2 regions of the Kutzneria kofuensis genome follow, and region 1 is predicted to be linked to the other one. Evidence: riboswitches for the same ligand, from Rfam matches in the RefSeq annotation. Region 1 holds a riboswitch; the other holds the start of a gene.
The links. Region 1 has a riboswitch for thiamine pyrophosphate ahead of thiO (glycine oxidase ThiO). Riboswitches for the same ligand answer to the same signal wherever they lie in the genome.

Region 1 (14,696 bases):
CCGGCAGCGCGGGGTGCGCGCCACCGGCATCCTCGTCGAACCGGACCAGCGCGGCCTGCTCGCCCTGCTGGACCTGGTCAACGCCGGCAAGCTGACCGTGCACGTCGAGCAGGTGCTGCCGCTGGCCGACGCCGGCAAGGCGCACGAGATCGGCGCGGCGGGCAAGCTCACCGGCAAGCTCGTGCTGGACGTGGCCGGCGACTGACGTCGCTAGATGTCCTCGGACACCAATGCCTCCAGCGCCGGCAGGGCGGCGGCCAGCGCGGTCCGCTGCTCCTCGGTCAGCCGCTCCAGGCGGTTGTGCAACTCGTGCAGCCGCTCGGAGCGGACACCGGCGATCACCTGCTCCCCCTGCGGCGTCGCGCGCACCAGCGATGCCCGGCCGTCCTGCGGGTCGGCCTCCCGCATCACGTAGCCGGACTCCACCAGCGCGGCGATGATCCGGGACAGGGTCGGCGGGGCCACCCCCTCGCGGCCGGCCAGGTCGCCCAGCCGCATCGGACCCTTGTACGCCAGCGTGGCCAGGGCCGAGATCGAGCCCTGGCCCAGGCCGGGCGACCCGCTGCGGCGCAGGATCCGGGACAGCCGGCCGACCGCCAGGTACAGCCGCGTGGTCTCGTCGACCGTAGCCGTCGTCGTCGACATCGCCACGACACTCACTCCTCAGGTAGGTGGCACCTACCGTTCATGATGACTCAGCGCGCCGGGCTGGACGCCTGTGCCCAGAAGCGTTGCGGGATTCTCCCGGCAAGTAGGGCCGAACGGCCGGCCTCCACTGCGCCACGCATGGCCGCCGCCATCCGCTCGGGGTCCTGGGCCCTGGTGACGGCCGTCGCCAGCAGCACCGCCGAACAGCCCAGCTCCATGGCCTGCGCGGCGTCCGAGGCGGTGCCGATGCCGGCGTCCAGGATCACCGGCACCGAGGCCCGGGACACGATCAGCTCGATGTTGTGCGGGTTGCGGATGCCCAGGCCGGTGCCGATCGGCGAGCCCAGCGGCATCACGGCGGCGCAGCCGACCTCCTCCAGCCGCAGCGCCAGCACCGGATCGTCGTTGGTGTACGGCAGCACCACGAAGCCGTCGTCGACCAGCTGCTGCGCGGCGTCGAGCAGCTCGACGGAGTCCGGCAGCAGCGTGCGGTCGTCGGCGACGACCTCCAGCTTCACCCAGTTCGTCTCCAGCGCCTCGCGGGCCAGCCGGGCCGTGAGCACCGCCTCCGCGGCGGTGCGGCAGCCGGCCGTGTTGGGCAGCGGTTCGATTCCCAGGCGGCGCAACAGGTCCAGCACGCCGGTGCCGCCGACGGCGTCCATCCGCCGCATGGCGACGGTGGTCAGCTCGGTGCCGGCGGCCAGCAGCGCTCGTTCCAGCACGGCCAGGTTGGCCGCGCCACCGGTGCCCATGATCAGCCGCGAGCCGAACTCGCGGTCGGCGATGACCAAAGGATCGTCCACGTTCAGCCTCCCTGCACGGCGGTGAGCACCTCGACCGAGCCGCCGGGCGGCAGCACCGTGCCGGCCCAGTCGGCACGCCGCACGACCTCGCCGTCCACAGCCACCGCGATGCCCCGCGGCGGGGCGTCGATGGCGGCGAGCGCGTCCGCGACGGTGGCCCCGTCGGCGAGTTCGCGCTCGGTCCCGTTGACCACGACCAGCAATTCAGCCTCCCCCGTTCGTGACGGCGAGCAGTCGGCCCGGGTCGGCGGCGCGCGCCGGCTCCGGGGGTTCACGGCCGGCGAGCAGGTCGACCACCGCCTCGGCGGTGATCGGGGCGAGCAGGATGCCGTTGCGGTGGTGGCCGGTCGCGGCCAGCACGCCCGGCTCCAGCCAGCCCAGCACCGGCAGGTTGTCGGGGCTGCCGGGGCGCAGTCCGGCGGCGCACTCCAGGACCGCGTACTCGCCGATGCCCGGCAGCACGCGCTCGGCGTCGCGCAGCAGGTCCCGGACGCCGCCGACGGTCACCTCGGTGTCGAAGCCCGCCTCGTACTGGGTGGCGCCCAGCACCAGGCCGCGGCCGTCCCTCGGCACCAGGTAGACCTGTCGGCCTTCGACCAGTGCTCGGACGGTTCGCGTCGGCGGGTCCAGGGCCCCGTCGCGGGCCTTGAGCCGCAGCACCTCGCCCTTGACCGGCCGGACGACCTTCGCCAGCCCGTTGTAGAGGCCGCCGCTCCAAGCACCCGCGGCCAGCACGACAACGTCGCACTCGACCGTGGATCCGTTGGCCAGAGCCACTTCGCCGGCGCTGACGCTGGTCGCGGCGACCGCGATCGGCTGCGTGCCGGCCTCCACCGCCGCCTTGCGCAACGACGAGAGCAGCACCCTGTTGTCCACGGCCAGGTCCCCGGGCACCAACAGTCCACTTCGGACGGACGTGCCGAGCGACGGCTCCAGCCGGCGGACCTCCCGCGCGGTCACCCGCGTGACCTCGCGGCCGAGCTTGGCCAGGAAGTCCGCCACTCCGTCAAGTTCCGCCCGGTCCGCGCCGTCGACGGCGACGACCAGCGTCCCCTCCGTGCGCAGGCCGCCGTTCTTGTCCAATCTGGCGGCAAAATCCGGCCAGCGGTCCAGCGACGCGCTGCCCAGCGCCAGCACGTGCTCCTCGCCCGGCCACGCCTCCGTGACCGGCGCGAGCATGCCGCCCGCCACCCAGGACGCGCCCGAACCCGGCGCGGCATCGATCAACTGCACCTGGTGGCCCGCCACGGCGGCCGCCCACGCGACCGACAGACCGACGACCCCACCACCGACAACGGCGACCTTCAAGACACATCACGCTCCCTGCGCCGGCATGACCCGGATCAGGTTCGACGGTCGGGGCTGGTAAGCCCCCTCTCAGCCCGGTTCCTCCAGGCTCCCGTGCGGACCGGGTTCTACCGTAGCACCCGTGCCAGGACTGGATGGAGAACAGATCAGGAAGCGGCTCGCCGACGCACGGCTCTACCTGTGCACCGACGCCCGCACCGGGACCGGCGATCTCGCCGAGTTCGCCGACGCCGCCCTCGCCGGCGGCGTCGACATCGTGCAGCTGCGGGACAAGGGCATGGAGGCTCGGTTCGAGCTCGCCGCCCTGGAGGTGCTCGCCGAGGCCTGCGCCCGCCACGGCGCGTTGCTCGCCGTCAACGACCGGGCCGACGTGGCCGTGGCCGCCGGGGCCGACGTGCTGCACCTCGGCCAGGACGACCTGCCCGTGCCGCTGGCCCGCCGCATCGCCGGCGACGACATCGCCATCGGCCGGTCCACCCACGACGTCGCGCAGGCCGACGCCGCCGCGGTGGAGGCGGGCGTGGACTACTTCTGCACCGGCCCGTGCTGGCCGACGCCGACCAAGCCCAGCCGGCCGGCGCCGGGGCTGGATCTGGTGCGCCACGTGAAGTCGGAACGGCCCTGGTTCGCCATCGGCGGCATCGACCTGCCCCGGCTGGACGAGGTGCTGGCGGCCGGTGCGCGGCGGATCGTGGTCGTCCGGGCCATCACGGCCGCCGAGGACCCACGGGCCGCGGCTGAGGCCTTGAAGGCTCGCCTGCTTTCCGCCACGTGAGTGGCTCACTTCGCCTTTTCGGCCACCTGAGCCACTCAGGTGGCCCCTGGATGCGAAATGAGCCACTCACGTGGAGCAAAAGCGCCCCGGCGGCCGGCGTTGCAGGGAGGGGTGCCGGCCGCCGGGGCGGGTTGGTGGGCTTGCAGGGGGAGCCCACCTGGGAATCAGCTCGTGACGAGCCGTAGTCCGTAGGCGCTCAGCGCCGGGTTCACCGGGCTGAAGTACGTGGTGCCGCCGTGCGTGCAGTCGCCGGAGCCGCCGGAGGTGACGCCCTGGGCCTGGTTGCCGCTGATCCAGGCGCCACCGGAGTCGCCGGGCTCGGCGCAGACGTTGGTCTTGGTCAGGCCGGTGACCGTGCCCTCGGCGTAGACCACGGTCTGGTTCTTGGCCTGGATGGTGCCGCAGTGCCAGCCGGTGGTGGAGCCGGAGCGGCAGACCGCCGCGCCGACGGCCGCCTCGGCGGAGCCCTTGACCGCCACGGCGCCGCCGCCGTCGGCCACGGTGCCGGACAGCGTCCACTGGCCGCTGGTGACGTCGACCCGGCCGTAGTCGCCGCCGGAGCCGAAGTGGCTGCCGTTGATCCGACCGAGTGAAACTTGGTTGTACCCGGATGCAGTACCGCCGCCGGCCGTGCAGTGCCCGGCGGTGACGAAGTGCTTGGCGCCGGAAGCGTCGGTCGCGCTGAATCCGACCGAGCACCGGAAGTTCGATCCGTACCACGCGTCACCGCCGCGAACGGCGTACAGCGGCCGCGGCCGGGCGGCCACGGTCTCCTCGCGGGCGGCCGCGCCGGCCGTCGCCACGAAGGCCTCGGTGGCCGGCGAACGGTCCAGGACCTGAACCACGACCTGATCGGTCGGCAGGTCGACGTACCACCCGACGACCCCCGCGGGCACCGGCTTGTGCCGCAGTCCGTCGGCGACGGCGCTCAGCTGCGCGTCCGTACGGGTGACAACCCTTGCCTCAACGCCCGCCGCGCGCACCCGCGGCACAAATGTGACGTCAGTCACCGCGACCACGGCCTGGTCGGCCGCCGCGTCGAACCAGGAGCCGGCGAAGATCGGCCCGAGCAGTGTGCGCAGGGTTGCGACCTGGGCATCGGCGCGATCCTGCCGGGCGAACAGACCTATCGCCCGTGCGGGTGACAACCCCAGATCACGCTGCAGCGCGCTCGCTACATCGGGTGATATGACCACACCATTCGTGGACGTATCGACAGAGACGGGCGCAGAAGTCGCCGCTGCCGGTACGCTGACAGTAGCGGCGAGGCCAAGGGACAACAGGGCAGCGCCGGTGATCCGAGCCGCACGAGTGCGGTTCATCAGACGTCTCCCTCATCTTCGGATGCGGGGACTCGGGAGTGGCGGTTGCAGGGACCCCTTCCCGAGCCTTTCAGGGGGACGGGCGGTGGGGCGGCGGCAGGGGTCGCCCCACCTTCCCCCCACCTCTGACTCTTCGAGTCCCGGTGGTCGCCGCCACTGCCGCCAAATTCGCCTCCCCCAGTGCCGAACCCGTTGGGGCACGCCGCCGAATGACCTTCGGCGGAGAGTCCGATCGGGCGCAAAGCGTGTCACATGATCCGACCGCGTGGGTACGACGCGTAGCGGTTAACACTTGACGTTTAGGTAACGCCCCGCAGAAATCGTGTTCCATACCGCCGGCCGCGATCCGTTGCCCGTCCGTACGCCGCCGTGACCGTTCGGCCGATCGGCATCGCCCGTGCTACCCGAACCGGTGGCAGCCGGCTTGGCCCCTGGCGAGCAGCGCCGCCAGGGGGCTAGTCAGTTCACGCCCGGCGGCGGCCCGCCGCTGGTGCCGGTCGGCTGCTGCGAGGTCGTCGTGGTGGTCGTCGACGTGCTCGTGCCGGTGGACGAGCTCGTTGTCGACGACGGTGGCGTTGTGCTGGACGTGGTCGTCGGCGTGCTGGTCGACGTCGTCGTCGAGGACGTGGTGGGCGGCGGTGTGCTGGTCGGATGCGGCGTGCTGCTCTGGGCCGGCTGCCCGAACAGGGCGCCGACGGTGGTGCGGTTGCCGTTGCCGGAGGTGGCCTGGCCGCCGAGCAGCTCCACGGTCGTCAGCACGCCCATGCCCAGCACGAAGGCGACCACGACGGCGGCGGCCACCATCGGCCACCGGCGCTTGCCGGGCTCCTCCTTGGGCGGTGCGACCTTCAGCCGCACGGTCTCGGCGTCGTGCGACGCCCCGACCGGCGGCTGCTCCTGCCTGATCCGGGTCGTCACCCGCTCCCGCGCGGCCTGGATGGAACGCTCGTACATGGCCGTGCCCACGGTGCCGACCACGCTGGCCAGCCCGGCGCCGGTCACGGTGCCCGCGACTCCCAGTTTCGACCCCAGTACGGCCGCCGTCACGGACGCCAGCGCGCCCGCCGCGACCTGCGTCGGCTTGATGTCGAGCCGAATCGTGCTCTTCTCCTTGCTCATCGCTCCCAATCCCCTACCGCACTACCAACGCACAAGACGTGGCGCGCACTCCCGGGGTTGGGCGATCGTGAGCACGAACACCCCGTTCAGTCCACTGTGGACGAATGGTGCGGCACCACGTGCGTCGGCGGTCCCTCCACACCGCAGTGCAGGCAATCCCCCGGATGCGGGGAATCCTCGACAACCGCGGGCGTCGGCGGCTCACCCAGAACCCGGTTGTCCACCCAGAAAGCGATCAAACCCCCGAGCACCGCCGCGATCGCGCAGATCAGCAGCGCCATCTGCCAGCCGGCGGTCAGCGCCGCCGGATCGGCGTACTTCTCGCCGGTGATGCCGGCCGCCGCGGGCAGCACGGCCACCGCGAGCAGCGACCCCGTCCGCGCCACCGCGTTGTTCACGCCGGAGGCCACGCCCGCGTGCCGGTCGGGGGCGGCGGCCAGCACCGTCGCCGTCACCGGTGCGACGGCGATCACCAGGCCGAGGCCGAACACCACGACACCCGGCAGCACGCCGGTCAGATACGAGGAGCCGGGCACGGCCCAGCGCAACATCAGCATGCCGACGCCGACCAGGATCGGGCCGACGATCAGCTGCAGCCGCGGGCCGATGCGCTGGGCCAGCTTCCCGGACTGCGCGGAGCCGAGCAGCATGATCACCGTGATCGGCAGCCCGGCCAGGCCGGCCAGCACCGGCGGGTAGTTCATGGACACCTGCAGCTGCATCACCATCAGCATCATCACGCCGCCGAGGGCCGCGTAGAGCAGGAACGTCAGCAGGTTGGACACGGTGAACGTGCGGTTGGCGAACAGGTCCGGCGGCACGAGCGGGTCCCGCTGCCGCAGCTGGAGCACGCAGAACCCGGCCAGCGACAGCACGCCGACCACCGTCGCGACCAGCACGATCGGGTCGGTCACGCCGCGTGACGGCCCCTCCACCAGCGCACCGGTGACGCCGGCCAGGCCCAGCGCGCACAGGACCGTGCCGAGCACCTCCGGGTGGCCCTTCATCTCCGGATCCCGCGATTCCGGCACGTAACGCCGGCACAGGTAGATGCACAGCACCGCCACGGGCACGTTGACCAGGAACGCCAGCCGCCACGACCAGGCCTGGATGAGCAGGCCGCCCACCAGCGGCCCGACCGCCGTGGCCACGCCGCCCAGGCCCGACCACGCGCCGATGGCCCGGGCCCGGTCGTCGTGCGCGAAGGCCGACTGCAGGATCGCCAGCGAGCCCGGGGTCAGCAGCGCCCCGCCGATGCCCTGGAGCACCCGTGCGGCCACCAGCACCCCGGTGGTGGGCGCGACACCGCAGAGGACCGACGCCAGGCCGAACCAGACCACTCCGATCTCGAACACGCGGCGCCGGCCGTAGCGGTCACCGAGCGAGCCGGCGACGAGGATCAGCGACGCCAGCGACAGCAGGTAGCCGTCCAGCACCCACTGCAACCCCGTCACCGACGCGGTGAAGTCGGCGCCGATCTTGGGCAGGGCGATGTTGACGATCGTGCCGTCCAGCATCGCCATGCCGGAACCGCAGACGGTGGCGGCGAGCACGCCGCGGGCCTGCGGACTGCCCCAGTGCACGCCGCTCGACACATTGCCCGTGGTGGTCATGGCAGCACGGTGCTCCCGCCGCCCCGGGCGACGCAAGCCGAGGTGGAACGAGGCACGACTTCGTGTCACTTCTGCCGGGAAATCCACGCCTTCGCTCGGATCGAGCTTCCCAGCCGGCCCCGGGTGTGGCTAGGTTCCGCCAATGGCCGAAACGCGCTCACTCCGCAGTCACGGCTGGTTCGCCGACCAGGGTGTGCTGGGCTTCACCCACCGGTCCTGGCTGCGCAACCAGGGCCATCCCGACCACGCCTTCGACGGGCGGCCGGTGATCGGCATCTGCCAGACCGCCAGCGATCTCACGCCGTGCAACGCGCACCTGCGGGAGATCGCCGAGCACGTGAAGCGGGGCGTGTACGAGGCCGGCGGGCTGCCGATGGAGTTCCCGGTCACCTCGCTCGGCGAGGTCCTGATGCGGCCGACCACGATGCTCTTCCGCAACCTGGTCTCGATGGACGTCGAGGAGACGCTGCGGGCCAACCCGCTGGACGGCGTGGTGCTGCTGACCGGCTGCGACAAGACCACGCCCGCGCTGCTGATGGGCGCGGCCAGCGTGGACCTGCCGACGATGGTGGTCGGCGGCGGCCCGATGCTCAACGGCCGGTTCCGCGGCAAGCAGCTGGGCTCCGGCACCGATGTCTGGCGGTTCGCGGACGCCCGTCGCACCGGCGCGATGTCGCAGGCCGACATGAACGCCGCCGAGGCGTGCATGTCCCGGTCGGCCGGGCACTGCAACACCATGGGCACGGCGTCCACGATGGGCTGCTGGGCGGAGTCGATGGGGCTGTCGCTGCCCGGCATGGCCGCGCTGCCGGCGGTGGACTCGCGCCGTCGGGCGATGGCGCACGTGAGCGGCATCCGGGCCGTGCAGCTGGTGCGTGAGGACGTGCGGATGTCCTCGATCGTCACCCGACAGGCGCTGGAGAACGCGGTCGTGGTGAACGCGGCGATCGGCGGCTCCAGCAACTTCGCGGTGCATCTTCTGGCCCTGGCCGGGCGGCTCGGCATTTCTTTCGGCCTGGACGACCTGGACCGGCTGGGCCGATCGGTGCCGCTGCTGGTGGACCTGATGCCGGCGGGCCGGTTCCTGATGGAGGACTTCTGCTACGCCGGCGGCCTGCCCGCGGTGCTGCGCGAGCTCGGCGACCTGCTGCTGCATCCGGACGCGGTCACCGTGACCGGCGCCACGATCGCGGAGAACGTGGCCGACGCCGAGGTGTTCGACCGCGAGGTGATCCGGACCGCGGTCGATCCACTGCGGACGGACGCCGGACTGGCCGTGCTGCGCGGCAATCTCGCGCCGGACGGAGCGGTCATCAAGCCCGCCGCCGCGTCACCGTCGCTGCTGCGGCACGTCGGCCGCGCGGTGGTGTTCCACGGCGTCGAGGATCTGCACGCCCGCATCGATACTGTCGAATGCGACCGGGACAGCGTGTTCGTGCTGACCGGCGTCGGCCCCCGCGGCTTCCCCGGCATGCCGGAGGTGGGCAACTTCGGGCTGCCGCGCCGGCTGCTCGAGTCCGGTGTGGACGACGCCGTGCGCATCTCCGACGGCCGGATGAGCGGCACCGCGTTCGGCACGGTGGTGCTGCACGTGGCGCCGGAGTCCGCCGTCGGCGGCCCGCTGGCGCTGGTCCGCGACGGCGACGTGATCGAGCTGGACGTCGAGGCCCGGCGGTTGCACCTGGCCGTGGACGACGCCGAGCTCGCGGCCCGCAGGGCCGCGTGGACGCCGCCGCCCCGCGCCGCCGAGCGCGGGTGGGTGCGGCTCTACGTCGACCACGTCGGCCAGGCCGACCGCGGCGCCGACCTGGACTTCCTCGTCGGCGGCTCGGGCGCTCCGGTGCCGCCCGGCAACCACTGATGAACCCGGTCAGTCGTGCGGCCGGTTCAGCGTGGCCACGAACTTGTACCGGTCGCCGCGGTAGACCGAGCGCACCCACTCCACCGGGTTGCCCTCGGTGTCGAACGAGTGCCGGGACAGCAGCAGCATCGGCAGGCCGATGTCGGCGCCGAGCAGCTCCGCCTCCTCGGGCGTGGCCAGCGCGGTCTCGATGGTCTCCTCGGCGTGGCCCATCTCCACCCCGAACCGCTCGCGCAGCACCTGGTAGAGCGAGCCGCCGGAGCTGACGTACCGCCGCAGGCCGCGGAAGCGGCCCAGCGCCAGGTGCGTGGTCTCCAGCGCCATCGGCTCGCCGTCGGCCAGCCGCAGCCGGTGCAGCCGCAGCACCTTCGCACCGGCGCGCACGCCGAGGTAGCGGGCCAGCTCCGCGTCGGCCGCGTCCTCGGAGGCCTCCAGCAGCCGGGACGAGGGCTGCCGGCCCTGCGCCCGCATGTCCTCTGTGTACGAGCTGAGCTGCAACCGCTGCGCCACCTTGGGTTCGGCGGCGAACGTTCCCTTGCCCTGCACGCGCAGCAGCCGGCCCTCGACGGTCAGCTCGGCAAGCGCTTGCCGAACGGTGGTGCGTGAGACGTCGAAGTCCGCCGCGAGCGAGCGTTCCGTCGGTATCGGCGACCCCGGCGGCATGGACCGCAGGAGGTCGAGCAGATGCCGCTTGAGCCCCCAGTACTTGGGCTCACGCTGCGCACGCGATCGCAACCCGGCGTCGTTGCCGCCGGCCGGCGAGGTTTCGAGCATGGCCTCCTCCTAAGCTCCGCCCACTCCCCAGCGAACAGGATGCCTTGTCAACCGCTGGCTGCGCGATCACACCCCCGGTCATTCGTCGGATGACTTTGCAACGGTCTCGCAACGACCTTGACATCGAGTGTGGCACGGCACACCCTTTTTCCTCATTGGTCTACACCAAATTGGTCTGCACCAGATAGGACCAGACAAGCTCGTCCGGCAGGTGAGCCGGGGTGGAAGGGCGGAGACTGTGCTCCCTCAGAGTGGGCTGCGTAGAAAGATGATCGTGGCGGCGGTGGGCGTCGCGGCGGTGTCGATGGTCGCAGCCGGTTGCGGCGGCGGTGGTTCCAGCAGTGGCAGTGGCGGCGACAAGACCCTGACGGTCTGGCTGATGAGCGGCTCCGCTCCGGACGCCACCGTCGCGGCGATCAACAAGGACTTCGAGGCCGCGCATCCGGGCGTCAAGGTCAAGTACGAGGTCCAGCAGTGGAACGGCATCGGGCAGAAGCTGACCACGGCGCTGACCAGCGGCGGCCCGGACGTCATCGAGCTGGGCAACACCCAGGTCGCGCAGTACAGCTCGCAGGGCACCCTGCTCGACGTCAGCGACGCCACCAACGACCTGAACGGCAGCCAGTGGCTGTCGGCGCTCAAGGACGAGGGCGCGTGGGGCGGCAAGCAGTACGGCATTCCGTTCTACGCCGCCAACCGCGTCGTCATCTACCGCACCGACCTGTTCCAGCAGGCCGGCATCACCGCGCCGCCCACCTCGAACGACGAGTGGCTGGCCGACCTGACCAAGCTCAAGGGTGTGCAGGGCGTCGACCCGCTCTACCTGCCGGGCCAGGACTGGTACGTGTGGCTGTCCTTCCTCTGGGACCAGGGCGGTGAGCTGGCCACCAGCAGCGGCGACACCTGGAAGTCGGCGATCAACTCCGCCGCCGGCAAGGCGGCCTTCGACTTCTACAAGAAGCTCGTGGACACCTCCGGCACGTCCGCGCCCAAGGACGCCGACGAGGCCACCCCGCAGCAGTCCGACGTGGTCGCCAAGGGCAACACCGCCAGCTTCATCGGCTTCGGCTACGAGCTGGCCGCGGTGGAGAAGGCCAACCCGGCCCTGAAGGGCAAGTTCGGCGCCTTCCCGATCCCGTCCAAGACCGCGGGCCAGACCGCGCCGGTCTTCCTGGGCGGCTCCGACCTGGCCATCCCGGGCAACACCAAGAACGCCGACCTGGCCAAGGACTGGCTGAAGCTGGAGACCAGCGCCAAGTACCAGTCGCAGCTGGCCGCCAACGGCGTCGTGCCGGGCACCTCGACCGACACCAGCGCGCTGGACAGCACCACCACCGGCAAGGCGATGGCGGCGGGCGCCAAGAACGGCAAGGGCACCCCGGTCACCCCGAAGTGGGCCGCGGTCGAGGCCGACAACCCGATCAAGGCCGCGCTGACCGCGTACCTGACCGGTCAGAAGAGCCTGGACCAGGCGGTCTCCGACGCCGACGCCGCGATCACCAAGACGCTCGGCAGCGCGAGCTGATCTGGTGTCGGTGACGACGAAGGCCGCGGTGCCGGCGGGGACCACCCCGCCGGCACCGCGTTCCACTGTCTCGGACGGTGAGTCGGGCATCGGCACGTTCGTGCGCCGGCTGTTCAGCCAGCGCGCGCTGCCGTACCTGCTCCTGCTGCCGGCGACCGCGACCATCCTGGTGATGCTCGGCTGGCCGGTGGTGTCCGTGGTCCTGACCAGCTTCCGCAAGCTCGACCTGGGCGAGCTGTTTCAGGGCAAGATCGTCTGGAACGGCCTGGACAACTACCGGGTCATCCTGACCGACCCGCAGTTCTGGCAGATCACCCTGCGCACCGTGCTGTTCACCGCGGCCTGCGTGATCTGCACCGTCGGCGGCGGCCTGCTCGTGGCGCTGCTGATGAAGCACGTGCACGGCTGGGTGCGGGTGGTGCTGCAGCTGGCCCTGGTGCTGGCGTGGGCGATGCCGATCCTGGCCGCGACCACCGTGTTCCAGTGGATGTTCGACCAGAACTACGGGATCCTGAACAAGACGCTGGTCGAGCTGGGTTTCACCGGCTTCCACCACTACTCGTGGTTCCAGACCGGACTGAGCACGATGACGGTGATCGTCATCCTGATCACCTGGCAGGGCATCCCGTTCGTGGCCTTCACCCTGTACGCCGGCGTGCTGGGAGTGCCGGCGGACCTGTACGAGGCAGCGGGCCTGGACGGCGCGTCCAACTGGCAGACCTTCCGCTCGGTCACCTGGACCGCGCTGCGGCCGCTGGTCAACGTGGTGACGTTCCTGTCCCTGCTGTGGGACTTCAAGGTGTTCACCCAGGTGTGGGCCATCCGCCAGGGCGGCCCCGACGGCGGCAGCCAGACGCTGCCCACGCTGCAGTACCTCAAGGGCATCGCCACCAGTCACTTCGGCGCGGCCGCCGCGGTGAGCGTGATCATGATCCTGGCGCTCGTCGTGCTCACCGCCCAGAACCTGCGGCTGATGCTGCGCACCGAGGAGGTGGACTGACATGGGGCGGACCAAGAAGCGACTGGCGTCGGTGGTCGGCCTGCTGGTCGCGGCCGTCTTCGCGTTCCCGATCTACTGGATGGTCACCACCGCGCTCAAGCCCGCCAACCAGCTGCTGTCCGACGACTACGACCTGGTCCCGCTCGGGGTCACGTTCCAGCACTTCATCGACGGCGTCAGCAAGAAGGGCTTCCTGAACTCGCTGGAGAACAGCCTGATCGTCGCGCTGGTCGCGGTGGCCTTCGCGCTCGTGGCCGGCCTGCTCGCGGCGGTGCCGCTGGCCCGGTTGAAGTTCCGTGGACGCAAGGGCTTCCTGCTGCTGGTGCTGGTGGCGCAGATGGCGCCGTTCGAGGCGCTGCTCATCCCGATGTTCCTGATGATCCGCTCGTTCGACCTGCTCAACGTCCTGCCCGGCCTGATCCTGGTCTACTTCGCGGCCGCCCTGCCGTTCACCGCGTGGACGCTGCGCGGCTTCGTCAAGGGCATCCCGGTGGACCTGGAAGAGGCCGCCATGGTCGACGGCTGCGGCCGGTGGGCGGCGTTCCGCCGGGTCACGCTGCCGTTGCTGGGCCCCGGCCTGGTCGCCACCTCGGTGTTCAGCTTCGTCACCGCGTGGAACGAGTTCCTGTACGCGCTGACGTTCCTGCAGGACACCAGCAACGTCACGCTGCCGGTGTGGCTGTCCAGCTTCGTCTCGGTGTTCGGCGTGGACTGGGGCGGCGCGATGGCAGCGTCGACGGTGTTCACCGTGCCGGTGCTGATCTTCTTCCTGGTCGTGCAGCGCAACCTCGTGTCGGGGGTGACGGCCGGCGCGGTCAAGGGCTGAGCCCAGGACCGTCGATGGACTACCGTCAGGAGCACGTCGGACCTGGGACCGCCGCCACAGGACCCAGAGATTGAGGAGCACGATGACCCGCCAGACCGAGCCTTCGGCCGGGCAGCACATGAGTGCCGAGGTCGCCTCGCAACCCAAGATCTTCGCGGACCTCGTCGCGCGGCGCGGCGAGATCGCGGAGATCGCGGCGCAGGTGTCCGCGCGGCGACCCCGGTTCGCCCTGCTGGCCGCGCGCGGTTCCAGCGACCACGCCGCGCTGTACGCCAAGTACCTCATCGAGGTGCTGCTGCAGCTGCCCGCCGGGCTGGTGTCGCCGTCCACGACCACCTTGTACGGCGCCCAGCCCGACCTCACCGACGTGCTGCTGATCTCCGTCAGCCAGAGCGGTGGCTCCCCCGACCTGCTGGAGGTCACCGAGTCGGCCCGGGCCCGCGGCGCCCTCACCGTCGCCGTCACGAACACGCCCGACTCGCCGCTCAACAACGCCGCCGAGCTGTCCGTCGACGTCGGCGCCGGTCCCGAGCTGGCCGTCGCCGCCACCAAGACGTACTCGGCCACCCTGTTGGCCCTCTACCTGCTCATCGACGCCGTCCGCGGCGGCTCCGGCGAACACGCCGCGGCGCTGGGCGAGCTGGCCCAGCAGACCCTGGACGAGTCCGCCGCCGCCGTGCAGGAGGCCGTGCAGCGGTTCCGGTTCGTCGACCGGGTGCTCACCACCGGTCGGGGCTACTCGTCGGCCACCGCCGCCGAGGCCGCCCTCAAGCTGGCCGAGACCAGCTACCTGTCGGCTCGTTCCTACAGCGGCGCCGACCTGCTGCACGGTCCCGTCGCCGCCGTCGACGCCGAGACCGGCGTGCTGGCCGTCACCAGCGCCGGCAAGGGCGGCGCGGCCATGAGCGAGGTTCTCGACGTCATCCACTCGCGTGGCGCCGACGTCTTCGCCGTGGGCTCCGCCGCCTCCCGTGTGTCGGCGGCACTGCGGATCCCCGTCGCCGAGACCGCCGAGGAGGTCGCCCCCGTGCTGGAGGTCCTCCCCATCCAGCGCCTCGCCCTGGGCCTGTCGCTGGCTCGCGGCGGCGACCCCGACAGCCCCCGCGGCCTCAACAAGGTGAC
Region 2 (14,696 bases), 490 kb from region 1:
GAAGCGGGCCGCCGGACCGTCGCCGGCGTCGGGAACGATGTGCTTGCGCCCTCGTCGAGCCTGATTCTGAGGACCGGTCACGACGGGAATATAAACCACCCGGGGGTATGTCAACGATGCGTGACGGGACGTGCGAGGCGGGTGACCCCTCCCCCGGGGTCACCCGCCTTTCACCTCAGACGGCGCAGTCCCGCGTCAGAGGCTGCAGCCCTTCTGGATACGGACGACGGTCTCGTCGACACCGATGTCGAACTTCTTCTTGCCCGAGGTGCCGCCGTTGGTGACCATGCAGTAGACGGACAGGCGGTCGTCCTGGTCCTTCGTGACGATCCCGGCCGACACCTTGTGCGAGCAGTGGTTGTTGAAGTAGACGGTCACCGTGGTGAAACCGTCGCCCCACGAGTAGTTCGCCTTCGCGTCACTGGGCGAGGTGCACTTGATGCTCGCGCGGTGCGTGTCCGCCATCGCGGCCGGAGCGGCTGCGGCCATCAGGCCCAGACCCAGCGCGGAAGTGACAACAGCGGCAATTGCCTTGTTCATGTTTTCCCCTCATGACATGACCGGGACTCCGGTGCACACATCACAGCCCGGCGGCCGCATCCGGTTCAAGCCGGAAATGTGCGAAGTCTCGTTCGCGCAGGTCAGGGAATTGTTCGGCGGTCTAGCCGAACAGTTTCCGAAGGTCCGGAAGGAACGCCAGGTCGGCTTCGAGCCACGGCAGGTCGTCGAATTCCTCGATGCCGACCCACCTCACCGCGCTGTGCTCGACCGCCACCGGCTCCGCGTTGTCGTCGACAAGTGTGGCCGTATAGAGCCGCAGCACCATTCCATTCCGCAGCGGCACATCCGGCCCGACACTCGGCCCGGCTTCGACCTCCACACCCAGTTCTTCACGGCATTCCCTGACGACCGCCGCTTCTTCGGACTCGCCGGGCTCGACGCGTCCGCCGGGGAATTCCCACCGGCCGGCGTCGGCGCTGGGATACGCCCGCTGCTGGGCCAGCACCTGCCCGTTCCGCATGATCGCGGTGGCGACGACAATCTGGGTCACACTCAGATCCTGCCCCACATCGCCAGCCCGGCCGCCTGCCACCGCACCTCGAACCGCGCACCGCCCTCCGGCGAGTCCGTCACGCGCACGGTGCCGCCGCGCCGCCGCACGGCCTCCGCCACCAGCGCCAGCCCCAGCCCCGCGCCGCCGGTGCCCCGGCCACGGTCGTCCTGCACGCGGTAGAAGCGGTCGAACAGCCGGGTGCGGTGCTCCACCGGCACGCCGGGGCCGTCATCGTCGACGAGAAGCCGCACAGTCGCGCCCGCCGGCAGCACGGACACCCGCACCTGCACACGTGCGTAGCGGATGGCGTTGTTGAGCAGGTTGTTCAGCACGAGCGCCACTTCGCCGGGGGCGCACAGCACCACCGCGCCGGCGCGCGGGGCGTCCACCCGGATGCGAGGGCCGCCGTTGGTTGACAGGCGCTCCGCCGCGGCGATCGCCGCCTCGCTCACGTCGACACGGCCCACCGGCTGCGCTTCTCCGGCGTCGGATCGCGCCAGCGCCAACAGATCGTCCACGAGAGTCGACATGCGCTCCGACTCGTCCGTGACGGCCGCGAGGACCTCCTGCGCGAACTCCGGATCCGGGTGCGCCACCGCGACCTCCGCCTGCGCACGGATGGACGCCACCGGCGACCGCAGCTCGTGCGCGGCGTCCCCGGTGAAGCGCCGCAGTCGCTGGACCGCCTCGTCGCGCCGTACCAACAGGTCGTTCATCGCCTCCGCCAGCGAGCGCAGCTCGTCGTGCGCCTCCGGCACCGGCAGCCGTTCCCCCGGCGGGAGTGCGCCCGCCGCCGCGTGCATGCGCCGTACCGGCCACAGCGACCAGCCGACAACGAACCACGTCGCCACGCCGATCAGCAGCGACGCCAACACCGCCGCGACCGACAGCCAGTCCGCGCCCTCCCTTACCGCCTGGTTGTAGCCGACGAGGTCGGCGCCGGCCGCGACGAGCCGTGGCAGGCCGGTGGGGTCGTAGACGACCTGGCCGATCCAGCGGTGCGGCGGGTCGTCGTCGATGCGCAGCACGTCCCGTCCGGACATCAGCGCGTCGACGTCGTGCGGGCTCAGCATCGGCGGCGGGCCGCCGTCGGCCGGAGCGCCCTCGGAGTCCAGGACGCGCAGCTGCACGTCGACGAGCGCCGAGTGCACCGGCTTGCCCTCGGCCACCGCCGGCACGGCGTCGCCCAGGGCGTTGTGCAGCTCAGAATCCGCCGCGCCGACCAGCAGCTGCCCGATCGCGCCTCCGGCCAGGCGGGACAGCACCAGCAGGCACACCATCGCGAACAGCGTGGCGGAGACGGTGATCTTGGAGCGCAGCGATCGACGCCGCCACCACGCGCGAGGATTCATCGACGCAGCGCTGCGTCCAGCTCCGGAGAGCTGGCCATGTAGCCGTGGCCACGGATCGTCCGCACCACGTCACCCGCGCCCACGGCATCCAGCTTGCGCCGCAGGTAGCCCACGTATACCTCCACCGCGTTGCGGGTGGCCGCCAGCTCGTCACCCCACACCGTGCGCAGCAGCTCGTCCTTCGTGACGACCGCTCCCGCGCGGCTGGCCAGCACCTCCAACACCGCGAACTCGCGGGGGCTCAGCGCCACCGTCTCCCCGGCCCAGCGCACCTCCCGGCCCGCGCGGTCGATCACCAGCTCCCCCACCTTGAGCTGCGCCGCCGCCTCGGCCGACGCACCACGGCGCAGCACCGCCCGCACCTGCGCCACCAGCACCATGAAGGAGAACGGCTTCACCAGGTAGCCGTCCGCGCCCAGGTCCAGGCCGTCCGCCTGGTCCACCTCGCCGTCCTTCGCCGACACCAGCAGCACCGGCGTGTCCACCTGCTCCGCGCGCATGTGCTGCAGCACGCGGTAGCCGGACAGGCCCGGCAGCATGATGTCCAGCAGCACCACGTCGAAGCTGCCGGTCAGCGCCGCCCGCAGGCCGCTCGGGCCGTCCGCCGCGCACACCACGTCCATCCCCTCGGCCGTCAGTCCGCGTTCCAGCGCCCGACGCACCCCGATCTCGTCGTCGACTACGAGCACCCGTGGTCTCACCAGGCCAGTATGGCCACGGCGAAGGCCGCTCTCAGGCATCTCTCAGCAGCTCGGTCCGTCGGCCGGCGCGATGCGGCCCCCGTCTCAGCGTTCTCTCAGCTCCTCAGCCCGGTCTCAGCTGGCCTTCACCAAGCTCGAAGCGTTCACTGGAGACGTGACCGGGAGGGGACCCATGAACGGGAAGAAGGCAGGTCTGGTCGTCGGGGCGGCCGGCGTGCTGGCCGGCGTGGTCGGGCTGGGGGTGCTCGCGATGCCGGCCGGTGCGGGACCCGCCCCCGTGCTGCCGCAGGTCAGCGCTCAGGACCTGGTGCAGTCCGTGCTGACCACCAAGTCGGTGCCGGCGCTGGCCGGCACCGTGACCGCGACCAACAACCTGGGGCTGCCGGCGATGCCGTCGCTCGGGCAGGCGGCGCGGTTCCTCAGCAACGGCTCGACCAGCACGCAGGTCTGGACCGACGGCCAGGGCAAGGGCCGCATCTCGCTGCCCAACGGAACGTCCGAGGAGACCGTTGTGTTCGACGGCACCACGGTGTGGGACTGGACGTCGTCGAACAACACCGTGCGCAAGGAGACCGGCGCGCCGGACAAGGCGCACCCGGAGAAGCCCTCCAGCGGTGAGGTCGCCACCGACCCGGCGCAGGCGGCCAAGCAGGTCATCGCGCTGATCAACAAGGACAGCACGGTGAAGGTGGACGGCACCGCGACCGTCGCCGGCCGCTCCGCGTACGAGCTGGTGCTGGCGCCGAAGCCGACCGAGCGCACGATGCTGCGCGAGGTGCGCATCGCCGTCGACTCGGAGACGAAGATTCCGCTGCAGCTGAGCGTGCTGGCCAACGGCAACGCGCAGCCGGTGGCGCAGATCGGCTTCTCCAAGCTGGAGATCGGCAAGCAGGACCCGGCGCTGTTCACCTTCACGCCGCCGGCCAACGCCAAGGTCGTCACCGGCGACGCGCAGAAGCAGGCCGACAAGGCGGCCGGCGCGGCCAAGGACCTGCCGGAGCCTCAGTTCGTCGGCACCGGCTGGGACACCGTGCTGGTGCAGAAGCTGCCGGCCGGCACCCTGGGCTCCTCGGGCAAGGCCAAGGAGGGCCAGAGCATCGACCCGTCCAAGCTGCTCGGCCAGCTGGGCAAGCGCGTCAGCGGGCCGTGGGGCTCGGGCTACGAGATCAGCACCGCGGTCGGCACCGCGCTGATCCTCGACGACGGCCGGGTCGCCGTCGGCGCCGTGCCCCAGCAGGTTCTGGTCGACGCCCTGGCGAGCGTGAAGTGACCAGCACCTCCCTCGTGGAGCCGGGAGTGGGGGCGGCGCTGGCCGCCCCCACCCTCGCGGCGCGGACTCGGGGCCTGCGCAAGACCTACGGCAGCACGGTCGCCGTCGACCAGGTGGACCTGGACGTGCCCGAAGGCGCCGTGCTGGGGATGCTGGGCCCGAACGGGTCGGGCAAGACGACCACCATCCGGATGCTGCTCGGGCTCGTGCAGCCGACCGACGGCGAGGTGGAGCTGCTCGGGCATCCGATGCCGAGCGGGGCCCAGATCACGCTGCCGCACGTCGGCGCGCTGGTCGAGGGGCCCGGCTTCCACCCGTTCCTGTCCGGGCGGGAGAACCTGCGCCGCGTCGCCTCCGCCGAGCCGCTGATGGAGACGCCGGCGATCGCGTCGTCGGTCGAGGAGGCGTTGGCGCGAGTCGGCCTTTCCGACGCGGCCGACCGCCGGTACCGCGGCTACTCGCTCGGTATGAAGCAGCGGCTGGGGCTCGCCGCCGTGCTGCTGCTGCCCCGGCGGCTCGTCGTGCTGGACGAGCCCACCAACGGCCTCGACCCCGCCGGCACGCGGGAGATCCGGCGGGTCATCGCCGAGCTGCACGGCGCCGGCACCACCGTGCTCGTCAGCTCCCACCTGCTGGCCGAGATCGAGGCCACCTGCACGCACGTCGCCGTGCTGCACAAGGGTTCCGTCGTCGCCCAGGGCGAGCTGGCCGAGCTGCTCGAGGCCGGCGCTCCCGCGCTGATCGTGTCCACTCCGGACGTCGAGCTGTCGCTGGACTCGCTCCGTGACAACGGGATCGCCGCACGGTCCACAGAGGACGGACTGTTCGTCGAGCTGATCGGCACCACCGCGCCGCAGGTGGTTCGGGTGCTGGTCGAGGCCGGTGCCGGCGTGCACGAGGTGCGTCGGCGGCGGACCGGGCTGGAGGAGCTGTTCGCCCAGCTCACCGAGGGGGAGACGCAATGACCGCCGCCGTTGTGGACCGGCCCGCGCTGGACCGCCCGGTCCGGGCGCCGCTGGGTCGGCTGCTCGCGTCCGAGCTGCGCTGGGTGCTTCGCCGGCCTCGGACCATCATCGCCATCGTGCTGCTGTCCCTGGTGCCCGTGCTCATCGGCGTCGGCACCGTCATCGCCGGCAACGCCGGGGCCGGTCCCGGCGGGAACGGGCCCGGCTCGTTGTTCACCATCTTGATCGGCAACGGCTTCGTGCTGCCGGTGCTGTCGTTGACGCTGCTGCTGGCCATGCTGCTTCCGCTGCTCGGCGCCATGTCCGCCGCCGACGCCCTCGCCGGCGAGTCCGCCCACGGCACCCTTCGGGGACTGCTCATCGCCCCCGTCAGCCGGGCCCGGCTGCTCGGCGTCAAGGCCTTCGGCGTCGGCGCCGTCGTGTTCATCGCCGCCCTGTCCATCGCCCTCGTCGGCCTCGTCACCGGCGTCGTGCTCGTCGGCACCGACGGGCTGATCACCCTGACCGGCAACACCCTCAGCTTCGGCGACGCCCTCGCCCGCATCGGGCTCGCCGTCGGATGGGTCACCTTCCAGGTCTGGGCCGTCGCCGCCATCGCCCTGGCCGTGTCCGCCTTCACCGAGCACCCCCTGGTGGTCATGGCCGCCACCCTCGCCGGGGCCCTGGTGTTCGCCATCCTCACCGTCATCCCCCAGCTCGACTGGATCCAGCCGTACCTGCTCACCAGCAGCTGGGGCACCATGACCGACGTCCTCCGCGACCCCATGCCGTGGGACGGCCTGCTCGACAGCACCCTCAAGGCCGCCTGTTACCTCCTCATCGGCCTCTCCGTCGCCTACGCCCGCCTGTCAAGCAAGGACGGCTAGTTGTCCACAGGGTGGCTGGGCTGGTCCACAGCCACCCTGTGCGGAGATCACAGCCGGGCTCTCAGCACGTCGACCTCGCAGCCCGGCGCGGCCGGGTCGAAGCCGTGCTCGACCAGCCAGCGGACCGCCACCAGGCTTCGCAGCGACCACCAAGCGCGGATCACGTCGAGGTCGACGTCGGTGCCGTAGCCGGCGACGACGTCGCCAAGGCGCTCCTCGTGCCCGAGCGTCAAGATGGCGAGGTCGAACAGGGCATCGCCCTGGGCCGCCTCGGACCAGTCGATCACGCCGGTGATCTCGTCGCCGTCGACGAACACGTGGGTGAGCTGGAGGTCGCCGTGCGTGAACACCGGTGTCCACGGGCGGAGCGCGGCCTCGGCGACCTGGCGGTTGCGCGTGACCAGGTCGGCGGGGAGGACACCATTGGTGACGAGCCACGCGCATTCGCCGTCGAGCCGCGCCGCGATCTCGTCGAGGCTCCGACCGGGCCACGGCGGCAGCGGCGCGTCGTGCAGCATCCGTGCGGCGGCACCCGCCGCGGCCCACGCCGCCGACGACGCGGTCGACGGCTCGCCGAGGCGGCCGAGTGCCGTGCCTGAGAGGGCGGCGAGTGCGAGCACGGGCGGCTTGCGCCAGAGGACCTCCGGAGTCGGGATCGGCGCCATGGCCATCGCCTCGACCTCGACGTCGATGCGCGTCTGATCAGGGTCGATCTTCAGGAACACGTCGCCGACACGCAGGGTCGCACGCTCGTTGTGGGCGACGACGACCTCGACCTCTTCCATATCGGCGAGTATCGCGGGGACGATCAGCGGTGTCGCCGGGTTTATCGCGTACGACCGCGCGCCTGGCCGGTGAGGGCGATGCCGTCGGGGTCGAGGGCGAGGCGGATCGCGTCGCCGGGTTCGGGGGCGCCGGCGACGGGGGCGACGGCCTCGACGGGGGCGGTGGGAACGCCGTCACCGGTGAGCTGGACGAGCAAGCGGGCGTGATCGCGGCGGTGGAGGCGCTGGACGACCTCGCCGTGGACGAAGCCGGCCGGGTCGGTGCGCAAGGCGTTGGCACGAAGGCCGAGTAGCACGGAACCATCGCCGGCGCCGGGCAGCGGGACCGCGCCGAGGGGGCTGCTGACCAGGTCGTGGTCGGCCTCGGCGGGCACGAAGGTGGTGCAGCCGAGGAAGCCGGCGACGACGTCGTCGGCGGGCCGGCGCCAGACCTCGTCGGGCGGCCCGACCTGGCGGATCCGGCCGGCCTGCATGAGGGCGACACGGTCGGCGAGGGTGAAGGCCTCGTCGTGATCATGGGTGACGACGAGAGCAGTGGTGCCGGTGGCGCGCAGCAGGGCGGCGAGGTCGACGGCGAGCTGCTCGCGCAGGGCACGGTCCAAAGCGGACAGTGGCTCGTCGAGCAGGAGCAAGCGGGGCTTGGGAGCCAGGGCCCGGGCCAGCGCCACCCGCTGCTGCTCGCCGCCGGAGAGCTCGGTGACGCGGCGTTCGCCGTAGCCGGCAAGGCCGACGAGCGCCAACAACTCGTCGACGCGGGCGGCGCGCTCGGAGCGGTCGACGTGGTGCATGCGCATGCCGAACGCGACATTCGCGGCGACGTCCCGGTGCGGGAACAACTGCCCGTCCTGGAACACCAGCCCGAAGTCCCGCCGGTGCACGGCGACGCCGGCCAGATCGACGCCGTCCCAACGAATCGTGCCGGCGGCGGGCCGCTCCAGACCGGCGACGGCCCGAAGCAGCGTCGACTTGCCGCAGCCGGACGGACCGAGCAGCGCGACAACTTCGCCGTCGGCGACACTGAGGTCCACATCGGACACGGCGGCGATCGCGCCGTAGCGCACGGACAAGCCCTGCAGTTCCAGTGCCATCAGAACTCCCCAACCGCCGGCGTCAACCGCTCGATCAGCACGACGGCGAGCACGGTGACCAGCATCAACACCACGCACGCCGCGTACGCCATCTCGTTGTTCAGCTCGCCCGGCCGGGCGATGAGCCGCGCGATCGCCACCGGCAGCGTCGGCGCGTCCGGCCGCGCCAGGAAACTCGTCGCGCCGAACTCACCCAGCGCGACCACGTATCCGAAGCCGGCCGCGGCGATCAGCGACCGCCAGGCCAACGCCAGGTCGACCTCGCGCCACACGCGGAACGGCCCGGCGCCGAGCGTGCCGGCGGCCTGCCGCAGCCGCTCGTCGATCGCCCGCAGCACCGGCAACACCGTCCGCACGATCAGCGGCGTGATCACCAGGGCCTGCGCGAACGGCACGAGCAGCGGCGATGTGCGCAGGTCGAAGGGCAGATCGCCGAGCGTGACGAGGTAGCCGAAGCCGACCGTCACCGCCGACACGCCCAGCGGCAGCATCAGCGCCAGGTCCAGCGTCTCGCCCAGCACCGCACGTCCTCGACGGAGCTGCGACAGCACGACGGCCGCCGTCACGCCCAGCAGCATCGCAAGGATGGTGGCGTCGGTCGCCGCACGGATCGAGTTCCACGCCGCGTCCCAGGCCGAAACCTCCAGCGTGCCGGAATCGCCGGTGCCCGCCAACGCCCGCCAACCGTCCATTGTGGTCAGTGACCGGGCGACAAGGCCGACGATCGGCACCAGCAGCGCGATCACCACGACCAGCGCCGCGCCGACCACGATCCATTCGCCGCCGACCGGCCGCCGTGCCGTCTCCAGGCGACCCCGCAGCTTCAACGCCGTCTCACGGCGTCGACGCGCGAACGCGCCGATCAGCAGCACCGCGATCACCGCGACCACCTGCAGGATCGACAACGCCGCCGCGCCGGGCAGGTCGAACAGGTCGACCGTGCGGAGGTAGATCTCCGTCTCCAACGTCCGGTAGCGCGCCCCGCCGAGCATCAGAACAACGCCGAAACTGGTGGCACAGAACAGAAACACGACCGCGGCAGCCGACCCGATCGCGGGCGCGATCGCCGGCAGCACCACCGACGTGAACGCCCGCCACCGTGACGCGCCCAGCGCCCGAGCCGCCTCCTCGGCCCGCCGATCCGTGTGCGCCCACAGCCCGCCGACCGTCCGCGCGACGACCGCGACGTTGAAGAACGCGTTGGCCAGCACGATCGACAGGACGCCACCGTCCGGCAGCAGGGCCCGAAACGCCAGGCCCACCACCACCGTGGGCAGCACGAACGGCACCAGGATCAGCGTGCGCACCAGGCCCACACCCGGCAGTTCGCAGCGCGCCATGACGTACGCGAGCGGCATGCCCGCGAGCACCGCCACCAGCGTCGCCGCGGCCGCCTGGCCGAGCGTGAACGCGACGAGCCGCCAGGTCTCGCCGCTGGCCAGCACGTCCGCCGCGCCGCTGCCGCCGAGCCCGATACCCACGATCGACACCACCGGCCAGGCGAAGAACAGGCCAAGGAAACCGATCGGGACCAGCGCCAGCAGCGGCAGAACTAGCCTTGCAGCAGCGTTCGGCACTGCTGAACCCACTTCTCCCGGTTGGCGTCCACCTGGTCCGCCGGCAGCTGCGCCGGCGCGTCCGGCAGCGGCGCCGCCGTCTTCCAGGCAGCCGGCAGCGACACGCCGGACCGGGACGGGTAGACGTACATGCTGCCCGGCACCTGCTCCTGGAACTTCTGCGAGATCAGGAAGTCCAGGACCTTCTTGGCGTCATCCGGGTTCTTCGCGCCGGCCAGCACGCCCGCGTACTCGACCTGGCGGTAGCAGGTGTTCAGCAGGGCCTTGGTGCGCGGCTTGCCGTCGTCACCGATCTCGTCGGCGGGCGAGGAGGCGTAGGACACCACGATCGGGCGCGGCCCCTTGCCCGAGGAGCCGGAGAAGTCCTGGCTGTACGCCTCGTCCCAGCCCGAGTCGACCTTGACGTCGTTCGCCTTGAGCTTAGACCAGTAGTCCGGCCAGTTGTCCGCGCCGAACTGCTTGATCGTGCCCAGCAGGAACGCCAGGCCCGGCGAGGAGGTGGACGGGTCCTCCACCACGGTCTGGCCCTTGTACTTCGGGTCGGTGAGATCGGCATAACCGGACGGCGCCGGCCGGTTGTGCGCCGCGTACCAGCCCGTGTCCACGTTCAGGCAGACGTCGCCGACGTCGATCGCCGTCAGCCGGTGCGAGTCGTCGAACTGGTACCGCTGCGGGCCCTGGCTCGCGTCAGGGCTGGTGTACGGGGCGAAGACGCCCGCCGACACCGCCCGGGAGGCGAACGTGCTGTCCACTCCGTACGCGATGTCGCCGATCGGGTTGGCCTTCGTCAGCACCAGCTTGTTGGTCAGCGCGCCCGCGTCGCCGTTCATGCTGACCTTGACCGTGATGCCGGAGGTCTTCTGGAAGTCCGCCCACAGGGTCTTGTCGACCGCCCACGAGTCGTGGGTCACCAGCGTGACCGTGTGCTGGCTCGGGGCCTGTTCACCGCCGCCGACCAGCGAACAACCCGCCACCATCGTGGCCGTCAGCGCCAGCGCGGCCAGCCGTGCCGTCCGGGTCAAGTTCTCCTCCAGGTGACCTCGTCGCGCGAGGTCGCCCGTAGTGCCTCCCTCCACCGGCATGATCCGGATCAGGTGCTTACGGTCGAGAGCTCGCCCGCTCTCCTCTCAGCCCGGCGACACCGGACTCCCGTGGCTCACCCGGAGCTTACGCTGCGTTCCGGCGTGGTCGGGACCACCATGGACGGCATGGCGGAATTGCTCACGGACGATCAGGTGACCGAGGCGCTGGGGCGGCTGGCCCAGTGGCGGCAGGACGGCGATGCGATCATCCGCATCGTGGAACTGGGCAGCTTCCCGGAGGCGATCCAGGCGGTGAACCGGATCGCCGAGATCGCGGAGAACGACAACCACCACCCCGACATCGACATCCGGTGGCGGACCCTGACGTTCCGGTGCAGCACGCACAGCGCCGGCGGCATCACGGCGTTGGACGTGACGCTCGCCGGCGAGATCGACGGGGTGCTGGAGCTGCTCGGTCAGCCGAGCGAGTAGAGCAGGTTGCGGCCCGCCTCCGCGTTGCGCGGCTGGCACAGCACGTCGTAGCGGCGGGCCACCAGCTGGCTCTGCGACACGAAGTCGCGCTTGCCCCGGGTCGAGGCGTAGCTGATCGCCGCGAAGATCATGCTGGAGCCCACGCCGCCGACCAGGCCGATGACGATCGGCAGCCAACCGCCGCCGATCGTGAACAGCGACAGCAGGATGCCGACGAACAGTCCGAACCAGGCGCCCGAGGCCGCCGCCGCGCCGAGCACGCGGCCCCAGCTCAGCCTGCCCGCGACGCGTTCGACCAGCATCGGCTCCACGCCGACGATGGTGATGTCCTGCACCGGGAAGTCCCGGTCGGCGAGGAAGTCGACCGCCCGCTGCGCCTGCTCGTAGGTGTCGTAGGAGCCGATCGGCCAGCCGGTGGGCGGGGTGGGCAGCGCGGACGCCGCCGGGTTGTTGGCGAATGCAGTGGTCATGATGGCCCTCCTTGTCGGCCTTACACCCCCTTTAACGTCGAGCCCACCTCGGTTCGTGCCGGCCGGCGGAAGTCCACAGGGGAATCTCAGGTTGTGACCTGGGCTACCCGGCGACGATCACCGATGCCCACCCGCGCCATCCACCTGTCCGCGCCCACGCGCCATCCAGCGGTCCCCACCCGCGGCATCGGTTTGTTGTGACGTCGGCTACCCGGGCAACGATCACCCCTTCCCGTGCGTCGTTCGTAGTGAAGCCGTACAAGGGGATTCGAAGTGATCAAGTTCTGTCGCACCGCGGCCGCCAGCGCCGCCGCCGTCGTTCTCGCCGTGCTGTTCGCCGTGCAGGCCCAGGCCGCGTCGCCCAGCCCCCAGGTCGCCGCCCAGTCCCAGCAGGGCGACGGCGACCTGATCTTCGCCGGCGCCGCCGGCCTGCTCATCCTCGCCGCCGCCTTCGGCGTGATCATCTACGCCGCGCGGCACCGCAACACCGAGAACTGACGCCGTACCAACACGAAGGGGCCGCTGCATCCGCAGCGGCCCCTTTGTCATGCCGACAGGTCCAGCCACATCACATGCAGGCCGACCAGTCCGTGGTCGGGATGGTCGAAGGCCTCGGGGACAGTGCCGATGGTCCGGAAGCCGAGCGAGTGCCAGAGACCGACCGCGGTGCTGTTGGTCTCCACGACCGCGTTGAACTGGATGCTGCGGTAGCCGGCCGAGCGCACCCACTCGATCACGTGAAGGCCGAGGTTGCGTCCAACACCCCGGCCACGGTGACGGGGATCGACCATGAAGCTGGCGGTCGCGACGTGAGACCCACGGCCCGGACGGTTGGGCCCCATCTTGGCGCTGCCGAGGATGTCGTCGCCGTCGACGGCGACGACCGTGCGCCCCGGCGGCGTCTCCATCCACCAGCCACGCGCCTCGTCGAGGCTGAGGCCGTCGGGAAAGGCATAGGTCTTGTCCTCGGCGACGATCTCGGCGAAGAACGGATAGATCAGCGGCCAGTCGCCGTCCCCGGCGTCACGGATGAGCACCCGCGAACCGTAAACGCGACCGCCGGGACCTTCCACCCATATACGCCCCGGTGAACGCGACCCGCTGGCCGCCGACGACGGTCAGACGTTGAAGCGGAACTCCACGACGTCGCCGTCGGCCATGACGTAGTCCTTGCCCTCCATCCGGGCCTTGCCGGCGGCGCGGGCGGCGGCGACGGAGCCGGTCGCTACGAGGTCGTCGTAGGAGATGACCTCGGCCTTGATGAAGCCGCGTTCGAAGTCGGTGTGGATGACGCCGGCGGCCTGCGGGGCGGTGGCGCCCTGCGGGATGGTCCAGGCGCGGGACTCCTTGGGACCGGCGGTGAGGTAGGTCTGCAGGCCGAGGGTGTGGAAGCCGGCGCGGGCCAGGGCGTCGAGGCCGGGCTCGTGCTGGCCGATGGACTCCAGCAGCTCCCGGGCGGACTCGGCGTCGAGCTCGATGAGCTCGGACTCGACCTTGGCGTCGAGGAACACGGCGTCGGCGGGCGCGACGAGCTCGCGCAGCTCCTTGAGCCGGGCCTCGTCGGTGAGGATGGTCTCGTCGGCGTTGAAGACGTACAGGAACGGCTTGCCGGTGAGCAGGTTGAGCTCCCGCAGCAGCGACACGTCGACGTCGGCCTGCGCCTGGAACAGGGTCCGGCCGCCGTCGAGGATCTCCTTGGCCTTGGCGGCGGCCTCGAAGGCGGGCCGGCGGTCCTTGTGCGTCCGCCCCTCCTTCTCCAGCCGCGGCAGCGCCTTCTCCAGGGTCTGCAGGTCGGCCAGGATCAGCTCGGTGTTGATCGTCTCGATGTCGGACGACGGGTCGACCCGGCCGTCGACGTGCACCACGTCGGGGTCGTCGAACACGCGGATGACCTGGCAGATGGCGTTGGCCTCGCGGATGTTGGCGAGGAACTTGTTGCCCAGCCCGGCACCCTCGGAGGCGCCCTTGACGATGCCGGCGATGTCGACGAACGACACGGTGGCCGGCACGATCTTCTCCGAGTGGAAGATCTCGGCGAGCTTGTCCAGCCGCGGGTCGGGCAGCGCGACGACGCCCACGTTGGGCTCGATGGTGGCGAACGGGTAGTTCGCGGCGAGCACGTCGTTGCGGGTCAGCGCGTTGAACAGGGTCGACTTGCCGACGTTGGGCAGACCGACGATGCCGAGGGTGAGACTCACGACGGAGCAGTCTACGCGGCTCGATGCTGGTGTCCGAAAACCGCCAGCCATCGCCCGTGGACGCTGGCAGCATTCATACCGTGCTCATCGATCCGGAACGCGCCTACCGCGCCGTCGCCTCCCGCGACGCGCGGTTCGACGGCCACTTCATCACCGCGGTGCGCACGACCGGCATCTACTGCCGGCCGTCCTGCCCCGCGGTGCGCCCGAAGCGGGAGAACGTCGAGTTCTACCTGACGGCGGCGGCCGCCCAGGCCGGCGGCTACCGGGCGTGCCGGCGCTGCCTGCCGGACGCGGTCCCGGGCTCGCCGGACTGGAACGTGCGCGCCGACCTGGCGGCCCGCTCGATGCGGCTGATCGCGGACGGCGTCGTCGAGCGCGACGGCGTGCCGGGACTGGCCCGCCGCCTCGGCTACTCGGAGCGCCACCTGACCAGGGTCCTGACGGCCGAGCTCGGCGCCCCGCCGCTGGCGCTGGCCCGGGCCCACCGGGCGCACTCGGCCCGGCTGCTGATCGAGAGCACCGACCTCCCGTTCTCGGACGTGGCGTTCGCGGCCGGCTTCGCCAGCATCCGCCAGTTCAACGACACCGTACGGGCGGTGTTCGCCGTCACCCCGTCGCAGCTGCGGGAGGGCGCGGCCAGGCGCAAGCACCACGAGTCGGTGCCGGGCACCATCTCGCTGCGCCTGCCGTTCCGGCCGCCGATGGACGCGACCGGCATGCTCGCGTTCCTCGCCTCCCGGGCCATCCCGGGCGTCGAGGAGGCGACCGAGGACAGCTACGCCCGCACGCTCCGGCTGTCGCACGGCAGCGCGACCGTCCGACTGACGCCGACACCGCAGCACATCGACTGCAC

Region 2: linked by a shared signal. The riboswitch ahead of BJ998_RS14380 (thiamine ABC transporter substrate-binding protein) and the one ahead of thiO (glycine oxidase ThiO) in region 1 are both predicted to bind thiamine pyrophosphate.

Annotation. Positions count from the first base shown of each region.
Region 1 covers NZ_JACHIR010000001.1:3,653,942-3,668,637, forward strand. The annotation lists gene BJ998_RS16710 (NADP-dependent oxidoreductase) at 1-205, shown strand, start outside; gene BJ998_RS16715 (MarR family winged helix-turn-helix transcriptional regulator) at 211-645, opposite strand; gene BJ998_RS16720 (thiazole synthase) at 696-1,451, opposite strand; gene thiS (sulfur carrier protein ThiS) at 1,454-1,654, opposite strand; gene thiO (glycine oxidase ThiO) at 1,656-2,759, opposite strand; TPP riboswitch at 2,755-2,864, opposite strand; gene thiE (thiamine phosphate synthase) at 2,881-3,534, shown strand; gene BJ998_RS16740 (S1 family peptidase) at 3,699-4,682, opposite strand; gene BJ998_RS16745 (hypothetical protein) at 5,316-5,975, opposite strand; gene BJ998_RS16750 (MFS transporter) at 6,062-7,588, opposite strand; gene BJ998_RS16755 (IlvD/Edd family dehydratase) at 7,731-9,449, shown strand; gene BJ998_RS16760 (GntR family transcriptional regulator) at 9,459-10,223, opposite strand; gene BJ998_RS16765 (extracellular solute-binding protein) at 10,492-11,748, shown strand; gene BJ998_RS16770 (carbohydrate ABC transporter permease) at 11,753-12,748, shown strand; gene BJ998_RS16775 (carbohydrate ABC transporter permease) at 12,750-13,574, shown strand; gene BJ998_RS16780 (SIS domain-containing protein) at 13,657-14,696, shown strand, end outside.
Region 2 covers NZ_JACHIR010000001.1:3,159,083-3,173,778, forward strand. The annotation lists gene BJ998_RS14325 (NBR1-Ig-like domain-containing protein) at 1-81, opposite strand, end outside; gene BJ998_RS14330 (hypothetical protein) at 196-540, opposite strand; gene BJ998_RS14335 ((deoxy)nucleoside triphosphate pyrophosphohydrolase) at 662-1,051, opposite strand; gene BJ998_RS14340 (ATP-binding protein) at 1,054-2,406, opposite strand; gene BJ998_RS14345 (response regulator transcription factor) at 2,403-3,146, opposite strand; gene BJ998_RS14350 (LolA family protein) at 3,280-4,377, shown strand; gene BJ998_RS14355 (ABC transporter ATP-binding protein) at 4,374-5,342, shown strand; gene BJ998_RS14360 (ABC transporter permease subunit) at 5,339-6,208, shown strand; gene BJ998_RS14365 (aminoglycoside phosphotransferase family protein) at 6,256-6,993, opposite strand; gene BJ998_RS14370 (ABC transporter ATP-binding protein) at 7,035-8,081, opposite strand; gene BJ998_RS14375 (ABC transporter permease) at 8,081-9,658, opposite strand; gene BJ998_RS14380 (thiamine ABC transporter substrate-binding protein) at 9,634-10,635, opposite strand; TPP riboswitch at 10,709-10,821, opposite strand; gene BJ998_RS14385 (4a-hydroxytetrahydrobiopterin dehydratase) at 10,867-11,172, shown strand; gene BJ998_RS14390 (YflT domain-containing protein) at 11,157-11,642, opposite strand; gene BJ998_RS14395 (hypothetical protein) at 11,916-12,140, shown strand; gene BJ998_RS14400 (GNAT family N-acetyltransferase) at 12,188-12,679, opposite strand; gene ychF (redox-regulated ATPase YchF) at 12,761-13,840, opposite strand; gene BJ998_RS14410 (DNA-3-methyladenine glycosylase 2 family protein) at 13,864-14,696, shown strand, end outside.